2 regions of the Christensenella timonensis genome follow, and region 1 is predicted to be linked to the other one. Evidence: riboswitches for the same ligand, from Rfam matches in the RefSeq annotation. Region 1 holds a riboswitch; the other holds the start of a gene.

The links. A riboswitch is a leader RNA that binds a small molecule or an ion and turns the genes downstream of it on or off. The one in region 1 is predicted to bind cobalamin.
Region 2: linked by a shared signal. The riboswitch ahead of BN6471_RS02555 (ribonucleoside triphosphate reductase) and the one ahead of BN6471_RS11315 (ABC transporter substrate-binding protein) in region 1 are both predicted to bind cobalamin.

The regions. Positions count from the first base shown of each region.
Region 1 is NZ_FLKP01000002.1:2,075,322-2,082,245, reverse strand. It holds gene BN6471_RS11330 (aspartate aminotransferase family protein) at 1-1,106, opposite strand, end outside; gene argB (acetylglutamate kinase) at 1,347-2,225, opposite strand; gene BN6471_RS12960 (hypothetical protein) at 2,351-2,551, shown strand; gene argC (N-acetyl-gamma-glutamyl-phosphate reductase) at 2,546-3,586, opposite strand; cobalamin riboswitch at 3,732-3,909, shown strand; gene BN6471_RS11315 (ABC transporter substrate-binding protein) at 4,041-5,012, shown strand; gene BN6471_RS12705 (FecCD family ABC transporter permease) at 5,025-6,032, shown strand; gene BN6471_RS12700 (ABC transporter ATP-binding protein) at 6,036-6,806, shown strand.
Region 2 is NZ_FLKP01000002.1:218,956-225,879, forward strand. It holds gene BN6471_RS02530 (ABC transporter ATP-binding protein) at 1-1,057, opposite strand, end outside; gene BN6471_RS02535 (TetR/AcrR family transcriptional regulator) at 1,218-1,922, shown strand; gene BN6471_RS02540 (4Fe-4S binding protein) at 1,928-2,665, shown strand; gene BN6471_RS02545 (hypothetical protein) at 2,784-2,996, opposite strand; gene BN6471_RS02550 (Arc family DNA-binding protein) at 3,122-3,331, shown strand; cobalamin riboswitch at 3,445-3,631, shown strand; gene BN6471_RS02555 (ribonucleoside triphosphate reductase) at 3,731-5,830, shown strand; gene BN6471_RS02560 (anaerobic ribonucleoside-triphosphate reductase activating protein) at 5,827-6,492, shown strand; gene BN6471_RS02565 (ABC transporter permease) at 6,550-6,924, opposite strand, start outside.

The DNA of each region.
Region 1 (6,924 bases):
TTGCCGCCCGCCGTGCCGATGACAAACCCCTCTTTTAAAAGCTTTAGCTGTATGTCGTGCGCGCGATACGCTTCGCTTAATTGCGCGCCCAGCATGAGGCCGAAGCCGCGCACATCCAAAATGGATTGCGGGAGCCGCCGCATGAGGGCGGCAAGCTTTCCTTTAAAATAGGAACCCGTTTGCGTGATCTGCGCAAGCAGCGCATCGTCTATTTTCGCTGTTACATAAAGACCGGCCGCGCACGCGAGCGGGTTGCCGCCGAACGTGGAGCCGTGGTCGCCGGAGCCAAACGCTGCCGCCAGCTTCTCGCTGGCAAGGCACGCGCCGATGGGCACGCCGTTTCCGAGCGCCTTTGCAAGCGTGGTGATGTCCGCCTTGATCCCGTAATGCTCCTGCGCCAAAAGCTTGCCCGTGCGCCCCATGCCCGTTTGTACCTCGTCGATGATGAGGGGAACGCCGTGCTCGTCGCACAAGGCGCGCACAGCCGCAACAAATGCCTGGTCTAAGGGGAACACGCCGCTTTCGCCCTGTATTACTTCCAGTATTACACCGCAAATATCCCCTGATATAGCGGCTTTCGCGGCCTTAACATCGTTTGCGGCGATATAAGTAAAATCATAGGGCATCGGGCGGAAGGGCGCGTGGAATTTTTCCTGCCCGGTCGCCGCCAATGTGGCGAGCGTCCGTCCGTGAAAGCTCTGCTTTAGGGCCACGAAGCGGTCTGACGCGCTTCCTTTGTGATAGGTGTATTTTTTGGCGAGCTTTAAGGCGCATTCGTTTGCCTCCGCGCCGCTGTTGCCGAAAAACACCCGCGCGTAGCCCGTTTTTTCGCACAGCATTTGCGCGAGGCGGGCCTGCGGTTCGTTGTAAAAATAATTGCACGTATGGATCAGCGTATCTATCTGCGCTTTTAAAGCGTTTTTGAAACCCTCGTCCGAATAGCCGAGGCAGTTTACAGCGATACCGGCGAGAAAATCCAAATATTCGCTGCCGTTTTCATCATAGAGCTTCGCGCCTTTGCCGTGCGTGAATACGGCGGGCATACGCTCGCCGAACACTTCCATATAATACTTACTGTCCAGTTGTTTTAATTCTTCGTAGTCCATGGTTCTCCTAACATATAGCGCTCACTTCGTTCGCTTCGCGGGCAGGGATTCTGCAATCCCTCCCGCGTGCCCTCCCTGCTAGAGGTTGTTTTGCCACGGCTCCCGCCTCGCAAAACCGGTTTATTTCTGACGATCATAAGTAGCAAGCGCGTCACCATTATTCGCTTGTTATGTGCGCGCTCGATCCGGCGGGAACGTATGCTTGAAGGGAGCAAAGCGCGCGGCCTTGGAATACAAGCGTTACCCGGTTACCATCGTGCCGATACCGGAATCGGTAAAGATTTCCAGGATGATCGGGTGGGGGATCGTGCCGTTTAAGATATGCGCGCGCTTGACGCCGTGGTCTATGGCGCTTAGGCAGCCGCTTACCTTGGGCAGCATGCCGCCCGTGATTTTTCCGTCCTCGATCATATTCAGTATATCCGTTTTGGACGCTACATACAAGAGCGATTCGGGATCATTTTCGTTGGTGCGGATGCCGTCCGTATCCGTCAGGAAGATCAGTTTCTCCGCCTCCAGCGCCGTCGCGATCTCGCCTGCGACCGTATCGGCGTTGATGTTGTAGCTTTCGCCGGCGTCGCCCGTCGCAACAGGCGCGATGACAGGGATATACTGGTCGTGCGCAAGCGTTTTTAAAAGCGTCGTATTGATGGAGGTGATCTTGCCTACGTTGCCGAGGTCGATACCGTTTTTCGGCGGCGCCTTGACCGCCTTTAAGATGTTGCCGTCGATGCCGCAAAGGCCGATGGCGGACGCGCCCATGCCGTTCAGCTTGGCGACGATCTCCTTGTTGATTTTGCCTGTCAGCACCATCTGCACGACCTGCATCGTCTGATCGTCCGTGACGCGCAGGCCGTCGATGAATTTCGGTTCGATCTTCAAAGCTTTCAGCATGTTGTTGATGTCAGGGCCGCCGCCGTGCACCAAAATCGGGTTCATGCCCACGAATTTTAAAAGGGTGACGTCCTCAAGTATTTTCTGCGTGAGGTCTTCGTTTAGCATGGCCGCGCCGCCGTACTTGATGACGATCGTTTTGCCGAACAGGCGCTGGATGTAGGGCAGCGCTTCCACGAGCATGTTGGCCCGGTTTAAATATTGTTCCATTTTCATATCTTCCATTTTGTTCTCCTTATTAACAATGCTGAATCTATGAGTCTGCGCGCGTCGCCCGCTCGCGGTATGGATTGAGCGTACGTTCCCGCCGCGGCTGCGGATCGATTGATCCGGCGGAGTCGCGCCGGCGTTTGCAAGAGAGAGTTTTTGCAACGCAAAACCCGAGCGGTTTGCAAATGGCCGCGACGATCGGCGGTAATCAAACGATTGTTTCCGACGTCTTTGCAAGCGCAGCGCGCAGACTCGGAATACAAATGCCCGCCCACGGCTGTGGTAAGCTTTGCACCGTAAGGCGATATGGAGCGGCGAAGGCGGCAGGGGGAAACCTATAAGTACCAGGCCACTTGCGGCAGGCCGGTCGCCTCGGCAAGGCCGTTCATGATGTTGAAATTCTGGATCGCCTGCCCTGCCGCGCCCTTTATGAGGTTATCCGTGCACGACACGACGACGATGCGGCCCGTGCGGGGCGAAAATTCGTAGCCGATCATGCAGTTGTTGGAGCCGACCACATATTTCAGTTCCGGCAGCTTGCCCTGCGGCAGTACGTGCGTAAAGGGTTTGTCGCCGTAGGCGTCCGTATAAGCCTGCGCGACGGACGCTTCGTCCGCGCCATGCGAAAGCTCCGCGTAAATGGTGGCGAGGATGCCGCGCTTTACGGGCAGCAGGTGGGGCGTGAACAGCAGCTTGATCCCGCTTCCCGAAAGCTTTGAGAGTTGTTCCTCGATCTCTGACGTATGGCGGTGGTTCACCGCCGAATAGGCCTTGAAGTTGCCCGCCGTTTCGCAATAGGAAAAGGCGAGGGATTCTTTCCTGCCCGCGCCCGTCACGCCGGATTTTGCGTCGATGACGATCCCTTCCTTTTTAATGAGCCCGTTTTTCAGAAGCGGCGCCAGCGCCAGGATGCTTGTCGTCGTATAACAGCCCGGGTTTGCGGTGAAGGCAGTCTTTTCAATTTCCTTCTTATAGTATTCGGGCAGGCCGTAGACAGCCTGCGCGTTTTCTTTTTTGGCCGTGTGGGGCAGGGAATACCATTTCTCGTAGACGTCCGTATCGTCGTAGCGGAAATCGCCGGATAAGTCGATCACTTTTAGCCCCGCCGCCAAAAGGGCGGGCGCGGCGGCAAGCGACTGGCCGTGCGGCAAGCATAAAAATGCATAATCCGAATGGGAAGCGACCGCCTCGATATCGAGGCCCGTTAGGGCGAGCGTTTTTGCGGGAATGAAGTTTGCGTATATCTCGTCCAGCGTTTTGCCCGCGAAGTTTTTGGATACCGCTACCGTTATGTTGGCGTGGGGATGCTGCGCGAGCAGGCGGATGAGCTCTGCGCCCACATATCCTGTTGCGCCGATGATGCTTACGTTTATCATGGTTTTCATGCTCCTTGTGTTTGATTCTACATAATTATACATTGCAATGAATAATTATGCAATAAGAATTTTTAGGGAGAGGAAAAGTTTTTTGGCAAGCGATACGGGATTGTGTTCTTTTCCGGCATATGGTATCATAACAATAAATCATCAAAGCATTTATGGTGCCGGGAAACCGGATAATAGGGAAAGCGTATGCCGCTGCAGCCCACCGCTGCCGTGTGACGGAGCGCTTGCGCAGGTCAGCCACTGGTGAAAACCGGGAAGGCGCGCAAGCTGCGATGAAGTCAAGCCGGAAGACCTGCCATGAATCGGGAAGTTTTTTTCTTCGGCGGGAAGAACAAAAGCGCGTAATGCCTTTTTGCATCAGCCGAAAAGGCGTTTTTTTATGCAATCAAACGCCCGTGCGTGACGCCAATGTGCTTGATGATAACAATAGAAAGGAAGTTTGTATATGAACAAGAAAATCATCTCATTATTGGTATGCGTGCTGCTTATGGCCGCTGTATTCGTGGGGTGCGCCCCGCTTGAGGCCGCGCCGTCCGTAAGTGTGGAGGCAACGCAGGAAGCGCCCCCTGCGCCGTCCGCGTCGGCGGAGCAGGGGGCACAGAGCGCACCCGCGGCGGCGGGCGTCAGCGTAACGGACATGGCGGGCAACGAAGTGACCGTTGCAAAGGCGGACAAGATCGTTTCCTTAACGCCTGCGGGTACGGAGATCGTGTGCGCGCTGGGCGCGTCCAAACAATTGGCGGGCATCGACGCTTATTCCAATTACCCGGAGATCACGCAGAGCATTGAGGTCGTAGGGGACTTCAATGGCCCGGATGTGGAAAAGGTCGCGGCATTGGAGCCGGACGTCGTGCTGGCGGGAACGGGCTTGCAGGAAGGCGCGATAGGCAAGCTAAACGAGCTGGGCATCACGGTGGTGGTCGTGGAAGCGACTGCCTTTGAGGATATTGCAAAGTCCATCGAGCTGGTGGGCGAAATCGTGGGGGCGCAGGATGTGGCGGCGCAGCTGGTTTCTGACATCGACACGGCGGTGAAAGACGCACAGGACAATAAGCCGGCGGAGGAAAAGACGGTTTATTACGCGATGAGCTATGGCGATATGGGCAACTGGACGAGCGGCCCCGGCAGCTTTATCAACACGATGATCGAGCTCGCCGGCGGCAAGTGCATCACGGAAGGCCAGGGCGCGCCGTGGATCGAATATTCGCTGGAGGAGCTCGCTGCGGCAGACCCGGACATCATCCTTTTGGACAGCAGCATGGGCAGCACGGAGGATCTTGGGCAGGTCGCAGGCTATAAAGACCTGACCGCCGTCAAAAACGGCAATGTGTACGCGATCGACGCGGACGTATTCACGCGTCCCGGCCCGCGCATCGGCGAAGCTGTCCGTGAGATCAGCGGGATCTTGAACAAGTAACGGGGGATACCGATGGTCAAAAAGCCTGTAAAATTCCAGGTGATCTTACTGGCGCTCATCTTAGGCGGCATTGCCGCCTTTGTGTGCGCCTTTTTTGTGGGGAGCTCGGGCTTCTCGTTTGCGGAGTTTGTGAAAGTCCTCGACGGCACGGCCCCGGACGCGGTGTACAACATCTTTATGAATATTCGCCTGCCGCGCGCAATCGGCGCCTTTTTGGTGGGTGCGGCGCTCGCGGTTTCGGGCTGCTGTTTGCAGGGGGTGTTCAAAAACCCGATGGCGGATTCCTTTGTACTGGGCGTTTCCTCCGGCGCGGCGTTGGGGGCGACAATCGCCATGACTTTCCTTTCGGCGGCGACGGTGTTCGGCACGGGAACGATCGCCGTATGTAGCTTTGCGGGCGCGCTTATCGCTGTGTTTGTGGTGTACAACATTTCGCGCATACGCGGCAAGGTATCCACCTTTTCGCTGCTGTTGTCCGGTTTTTCCATGAGCGCCTTGTTTTCGGCCGTCATTTACCTGATCATGCTCTTAAACCGCGATAAGATGGAAAGCGTCGTCATGTGGAACATGGGCAGCTTGGCAAGCATGTCGTGGGAAAAGATCACCATCGCGCTGCCGGCGATCCTCGTGTGCTCTACACTGCTGATGTTTTACGCAAAGCCTTTGAACATCATGCTCAACGGGGACGAGGTTTCTCGCAGCCTGGGCGTGGATACGCATAAAACGCGCCGGAACATGCTCGTTTTAACGTCGCTGCTGTCCGCGGTCGCGGTTTCGGTAAGCGGAATTATCGGATTTGTGGGCCTGATGGTACCGCACCTTTTGCGCATGGTGTGCGGGCCGGACAATAAAAAACTCCTGCCGCTCTGTTTTGTGGGCGGGGGCGCGTATTTGCTCGTGTGCGACATCATCGCGCGCATTATACTTTCCGGGCAGGAAATGCCGGTGGGCATCGTGACGTCCATACTGGGCGTGCCGTTCTTTGTTTTTTTGCTGCGGCGCGGCAGGAGGGGGGTATAGGCAATGGGGATCGAGATCAAAAACGTGGAGCTTGCCATAGAAGATACGCCCATCCTGCACGATATTTCCCTGGCGCTTCAAAGCGGCATGGTGGGCGTGCTGGGGCCGAACGGCGCGGGAAAAACGACGCTGCTGCGCGTTATTTCCGGCTACTTAAAGCCGCAGCGGGGAACGGTTTTACTGGACGGTGTGGACACGTGTTCGATGGGCGCGAAAGCGCTTGCCAAAAAGATGGCGCTCGTGCCGCAGAATTACGCGCTGGAATACGATTTTACCGTGCTGGAAACCGTGCTGATGGGGCGAAACCCGCACAAGAAAACCTTTGAAAGCGACACGCCGGAGGATATTGCCCTTGCGCGCGAGTGCATCGCCAAGACGGGCATCGCGCACCTTGAAAACCGCTCGGTCATGGGGCTTTCGGGCGGGGAGTGGCAGCGCATGATCATTGCGCGCGCGCTGTGCCAGGAGTCGAGCATCCTGCTTTTGGACGAGCCGGTCGCAAGCCTCGATATCAAGCACCAGGTGGGCATCCTTTCGCTTGTGCGCTCGCTTGTGAAAAGCAGGGGGATGCTGTGCGCGATCGTGCTGCACGACCTAAACCTTGCGCGGCACTATTGCGACGAGATCGTGCTGTTAGAAGGCGGGCGCGTATCGGCGTACGGCGCGGCGGGAGACGTACTCACAAAAGAGGCGCTGGAGGCTGTTTACGATACGAAGCTCAACATGATCGAAACCGCGGACGGGGAAACGTATATCCTGCCGCAGATGGAGTAGGGCGGACGGCACAGGTTCCTTTTGGAAGCAAACAGCGCATCGCGGCTGCGGACCGATTGATCCGACGGAGTCGCGCCGGCGTTTGCAAGAGCGAGTTTTTGCAAAGCAAAACCCGAGC
Region 2 (6,924 bases), 1.9 Mb from region 1:
CGATAATCCACGACATGGAAACGCTTTTATTGAGCGCCATGATGACGCCGCCCACGCCCATGATCGGCGCATAAATGACCATGCGGATCATGAGGATCAGCACCATCTGTATCTGCGTCACGTCGTTGGTGTTGCGCGTAATGAGCGACGCCGTCGAAAATTTATCAAATTCCACATTGGAGAAGTTCTCCACCTTGGTGAATGTCCGCTCCCGCAGGTCGCGCGCAACGCCCGCTCCGGTTTTTGCCGCAAGCAGCCCGACCACAACCGTGCATGCCGCGCTGCCCAGCGCCAAAAGAAGCATCAGGCCGCCGTTGCTCAGGATGTAGCTTTGCTGGATTGCCATGGTGTCCATCCCCAGTGCCGCATATTCGGCCTTGACCGCCGGGATCGCCATTTGCTGGAGCGTGCTGGCGTCCATACCGCCGAGCTTCTCGTCGAGCAGCTTGCCCAATGCCCCGTATACCTGCTGGGCGTCCGGGTACGCGTTCAGGGCGGCAAAGAAATCCGTGCCCTCCGGCTGCTGTGCATAATACATCATAAACTGCGTCACTGCCGGCGGGATCTCCGCCGTTTTTTCCGTACCGTCCTCGTTTTGCTGCTTATCCAGCGCGATTGTGTTAGAGCCGCTCTTTTCCGCCTCGATCACCTGGTTGATCGCGCTTACAGATGCGAACGGCTTTGCAAAAACCGCTCCCAGCTCAAGCTGCGTTTTCTCGTCTACCTTGTTCTCCACATAGATATTTTCATTTTCGAGCGCCGGGTATTCCTTTAAATAGGTATCATAATCCGCACTGTCTTTTGTCACGAGCGTGTAGCTTGCCTTCGCCAAGTTTTTCTGGCCGTCGTCCATAAACGCCTGTAAGGTGTTCATCGTCCCTTCGCTCACCGCCTGCGGCGCCGCGCGCTCGATGCCGCCCTGCTGTATGCCGGTATCGACGATCTTCGACATATAGTTAGGAAGCGACAGGTCGCAGTACGCCTGCCCGAACAGCAGGATGACCGCTGCCAAGATGAGCATGGCATAAGGCTTTAAATACTTCAGTATGCGCCTCATATAACTTTCTTTTTCCTTTCTTTTTGAAAAATCGAAACTTCTTGATTGGTTTATGATACTGCGGTTGCATAATATTGTCAATATGTTTTTAATAATTATTGACACGGTTGCATAAATATGATAACCTCAATGTTGAAATACTGGAAAGAGAAGTGTCGTCATGGCCGAGAGGAATACCAAAGAAAGAATCAAACAGATCGCGCTTAGCCTGTTTCGAGAAAAAGGTTTCGAGAATGTCACCATCAACGAGATCTGTAAGGCCAGCGGGGTCAACAAGCACACCTTTTATTATTACTTCAAGTCAAAAGACGATCTTTTGGACGACTATCACGAAATCTCTTATGACATCGATACCTCCTCGTTCGTAGAAATCCTCAATGCCGAAAATTTTATCGAACAATTATGGTTTTCCTATAAACCTTTTTTTGAGCGCATTAACGATTCCGGCACAGAAATTGCGCGCCAGCTCTTCATCAAGAATTTAAACCGCGATGTGGGGACGTTTCGGCTGGACGATAAACGGGATTCCATGCTTGCGCTGCAGCAGGACATTATAAAAAAGGCACAGGCCGCAGGCGAAATGCGTAACATGTCCGACCCTAAGATGCTGCTCTCGCTCATGCACCAGCTTTTGATGAGCACATCGTTTGCCTGGGTGATGTCCGGCGGCGGGTTCAGCTTTGAGGAAGCGAGCCGAGGAGAGATGGAAGTGCTGTTCGATGTAAAAGCCGAGCTGCGCAAAGCGCAGCATATCAACCTCGATGGAATCTGGCGGAATTGGGATCGCGACGGACGCCGCCGCAAGATGCGTGAAATGCACAAGCATTGCCATCCCAGGCGCGATCCGTCCGAAAAAGGAGAATGACCCATATGAAAACAACGGCAGTTTATTTCAGTCCCACCGGCGGGACGAAAAAGTATGTGGAAGAAATCGCCGGAAAACTGGACGCAGGATATGCGCATGTCGGCCTGACAGACCGGGAGACGCGGCTAAAGGAGCACTTTTTTACCAAGGACGACCTGGTCGTTTTAGGCGTGCCCGTCTATTATGGCCGTATCCCCCAAATTGACGGCGGTCTTTTGAACCATCTGCACGGCGACCACACGCCCGCCATTCTTGTTGTGAGCTACGGGAACCGCGCGTTTGACGATGCGCTGCTGGAGCTTTCAGACGTTTGTGCCAAGCAGGATTTTGATACGGTCGCCGCCTTTGCGGGACTTGCGCAGCATACCTTTTCGGAAAAAATCGCTTCCGGCCGCCCGAACGCGGACGATCTCGCGCTCGCGAGGGCGTTTGCCGCAAAATTGGATCCGCTTCCCGCTTTCCGTCCGGCCCTTCCCGGCGGGCATCCCTACCGTCCGTACGGCAGCGTGCCGTTTGCCCCCAAGGGGGATAAGTCGTGTACCGGCTGCGGCGTATGCGCAAAGATCTGTCCTGCGGGCGCGATCGACGCGGCTGCCCCCAGGAAAACGGATACGCAAAAGTGCATCCGCTGTTTTGCCTGCGTAAAACAGTGCCCGGCGCGCGCGCAAGCTTTCCAATCCCCTTTTCCGCGTCGCGGCAAAGAAGCTGGAGGACAACCTCACCAAAGCCGACCGGCAGTGTGAGGGCTTTTTGCCTTGAGTAAGCTTTCTGCCAATACTTGTTGCCGCCAGTCGTCGCGCTCCCGATAGACGTAGTTTACCGCAGTCTCGGATGGCTATTTTGATACCATCCGGTACGCCCCTAGCGGGGCTTTTTTATTTGCAGCACATCGCACGGTTTGCCCGCCAGCTCCGCCGCCGTGCCTACCGCCCCGACAAACCAGCTTTGTTCGTCAGTTACGATAACCACGGCGCGGTCTGCCGCTGCGAGGGCGCAGTCCGGCGGAAGCAAAACCTTCATTGTATTATAATGCTCGATTTCTATTTCATCATCCGTAAATAATAAGATTTTCATAAAAACCAACCTCCTTATGAATGCATAATAAATGATATTTGCATTCATTTTTCACAATCGAATGATAAATATAGTTATAATAACTATAAAATGAGTTCATATAGAAACTGTCATGAAAACGGGGAATGAAACAAAGGATGAATGAAAAACATCTTTTACAAATGCCCGCCCGGACTGCGGGCACCACTTATACATTGCGCCTGTCACGAGAGCTGCTTGATCAGCTTCACTTTGTCGCGAGCTACAATGGGCGTTCCGCCAACATGGAAATGATCCAACTGATCAAAAAACACATCGCCGAATTCGAGGCAAAGCACGGCAAAATCAACGAATAAAAAGTAAAGCGCCCGGCGCGGGCGCTTTTTTGTAACTTTTTTGTAAAATATCCTATTGACTTTTCTATACATTAGCAATACAATATCTATGGATTGATTAAATACTATCATACAGTATATTGTGTCTTGCGGGTGATCCCCTTGGGGTCATAATTGGGAAGACGGGTGCAAATCCCGCGCGGTCCCGCCGCTGTAAGAGTGTAGCCACATGCAAAATGCCACTGGGACGGCAAGTCCCGGGAAGGGGCGTGCGGCGTTTGAAGCTCGAGCCAGAATACCAGCCCGCAAAAATTCACTCAAATACTGCCACGGAGTATGGCAAAAGAGTTATACGCTCTTGATCCGGGCGTTTTTTTATTCTTGCGCCTTATCCACACTTATCACACAAGGAGAAGAATCATGATCACACAAATCAAAAAAAGGGATGGGAGCACACAGGCTTTCCAGAAAGAAAAAATCACATGGGCCATCTTCAAGGCCGTTACCGCGGTAGGCGGCGACGATTTTGATACCGCGCAGAAAATCAGCGACGATGTTGTCGACCTTGCCAACCTGCAGTTGAAAACGGAAGTCGCGGACGTCGAGCAGATCCAGGATCTCGTGGAAAAAGTCCTCATCGAGGGCGGACACGCAAAAACGGCGAAAGCCTACATCCTGTACCGTGAAAAACGCCGTGCCGCAAGGGAATCAAACGCCCTTATCGGCGCGACCATCGATATGTTCTCCGACTATCTCGACGATAAGGACTGGCAGATCAAGGAAAACGCCAACACGCAAAAATCCATCAACGGCATGAACAACTATGTGCGCGAGACGTTCACCAAGCAATACTGGCTGCATGAGATCTATCCGCAGGAAGTGCGCGAGGCGCATACGGGCGGCGATTTCCATATCCACGACCTCGGTTTTTTCGGCCCTTATTGCGCGGGATGGGATTTAAAACAGCTTTTGATGGACGGGTTCGGCGGCGTTCCGGGCAAGGTGGAGTCTTCCCCGGCAAACCACCTGCGTTCTTTCTTAGGGCAGGTCGTCAATTCCACGTTCACCACGCAGGGCGAGACGGCAGGCGCGCAGGCATGGTCCTCCATCGACACTTATTGCGCCCCGTTCATCCGCTACGACAACATGACCAAAAAGGAAGTCAAGCAGGCGCTGCAGGAATTCATCTTCAACATCAACGTGCCCACGCGCGTAGGCTTCCAGTGCCCGTTTTCCAACCTGACGTTCGATATCGTCGTGCCGCGCACCTTAAAGGACGAAGCGGTCATCACGGGCGGCCAGGTGCGGCGCGAGACATACGGGGAGTTCCAGAAGGAAATGGATCTTTTCAACGAATGTTTCTGTGAGGTGATGCTGGAGGGCGATTCCAAAGGCCGCGTATTCACGTTCCCCATCCCCACCATCAACGTGACCAACGAATTTGACTGGGACAGCCCGGTGGTCAATAAATTCATGGAGATCACCTGTAAATACGGTATCCCGTATTTCTCCAACTATATCAATTCCGACTTAAGCCCGGAGGACGCGCTTTCCATGTGCTGCCGCCTGCGGCTTGATACCAAGGAGCTTCGGAAACGCGGGGGCGGCCTGTTCGGCTCCAACCCCATGACGGGTTCCATCGGCGTTGTGACCATCAACCTGCCGCGCATCGGTTACCTTTCCAAATCCGAAGGCGAATTCAAAGCACGGCTGTGGCAGCTTGTCATGATGGCCAAAAACAGTTTGGAAATCAAGCGTAAGATCATCGAAGACCAGACGGATAAGGGCTTATACCCGTTCTCCGCCCACTATCTGCGCAACATCAAAATGCGTACCGGCCAGTATTGGTTCAACCACTTCAATACGATCGGCGTACTGGGCATGAACGAAGCGCTCTTAAACTTCTTTGGCGACGGCACGGACCTGACCACGGAAAAAGGGCAGGAATTCGCCGTCTCGATCATGAATTACATGCGCGATTTAATGACGCAGATCCAGGAGGAGACCGGCCACTTCTATAATCTGGAAGCAACGCCGGCAGAAGGTACCAGCTACCGTTTGGCGGAGCTTGACCGCAAAAAATATCCTGAAATCATTTGCGCGGGTGACGAAAAGGTTCCTTACTATACCAATTCCACGCAGCTTCCCGTCGGCTTCACGGACGACATCTTTGAAACGATGGACTTGCAGGACGAGCTGCAAAGCCTGTATACGGGCGGTACGGTGCTGCATCTTTACATGGGCGAGCGCATCTCGGATATCGAGGTCGCCAAAAAACTCATCCGTAAGATTTTCACCAACTACAAGCTCCCGTATATTTCGTTGACGCCCACGTTCTCCATTTGCCAGGAGCACGGCTACCTGGACGGCGAGCAGTTCACCTGCCCGGAATGCGGAAACGATACGGAGGTATGGAGCCGCGTCGTCGGTTACCTGCGCCCGGTGCAGAACTTCCACAAAGGCAAAAAGATGGAATACGACGAGCGTATCAAGTACGCGGTCAAAGAAAATACGCTGTGAACATCGCGGGGCTTTTAAAAAACGGAACCATCGATTTTCCGCACCGCCTTGCGGCGGTGGTATTTACGGCAGGCTGCAATTACGATTGCAGCTTCTGCCATAACCGGGAGCTCCTCACCGCCACAGACTTCATGGACAACGAAGAGGTCATGGCCTTCCTGAAAAAGCGGGCGGGCCTGCTCGACGGAATCGTGCTTTCCGGCGGCGAGCCCACGCTGCAAAAGGATATCGCCGCGTTTGCAGGACAGCTGAAAGAGTTAGGTTACGATGTCAAGCTGGATACCAACGGCAGCAATCCTGCTGTGGTTAAAACGCTGCTTGAGCGTAATCTCCTTGATTACATCGCCATGGACTATAAAGCTCCCTTTGCGCGCTATCCGGAGATTTGCGGCGGGCTGGCGGATGCTGCTCCCGTGCGCGAAACGCTCGATATCCTGTTTGGTTCGGATGTTGAGTGGGAATTACGCACGACTGTGATCCCGCAGCTTACCATCCGCGACCTGCATACCATGGCCCGCGAAGTGGATACGCTTCCCGCCTATGCGCTGCAGCTTTACCGGCCCGTAGGCGTGGAAAAGCTCCGCATCTATTCCCCGCGGGAGCTCGAAGCTTTTGCAAAAGAGCTTTCCGGCAGTCAGCCAAACACCTTTTCCAGGTGTTGACCAAAGGAAAAGCCCCGGCCTTTTGGCCGGGGCTTTTCTATCCTCCAACTGTTTCGGTCACTCCTTTGCCGCAACCATTTTTTTATTGATTTTTTTCTTAGCGCCTCCCAAGCTGTTCACAAGCACCGCCACATACAGCACGATACCCGTTACGATCTGCTGGAAGAAGGAATCGATACCCATCATCTGCATACCGTTGGTGAGGATCATCAGGATCAGCGTACCGATCACGACCCCTAAGATCGTTCCTTCCCCGCCCTTGATGTTGACGCCGCCCAGTATGACGGCTGCAATGACGGAAAACTCCATGCCCACGCCGATGGTCGGGTCGGCGCTGCCAAGGCGGCCCACCTGCCAGATGCCCGAAAACGCCGCGATCACACCGCTTAAGATGAAGAAAATCATGCGCATCTTAAATACGTTGATACCTGC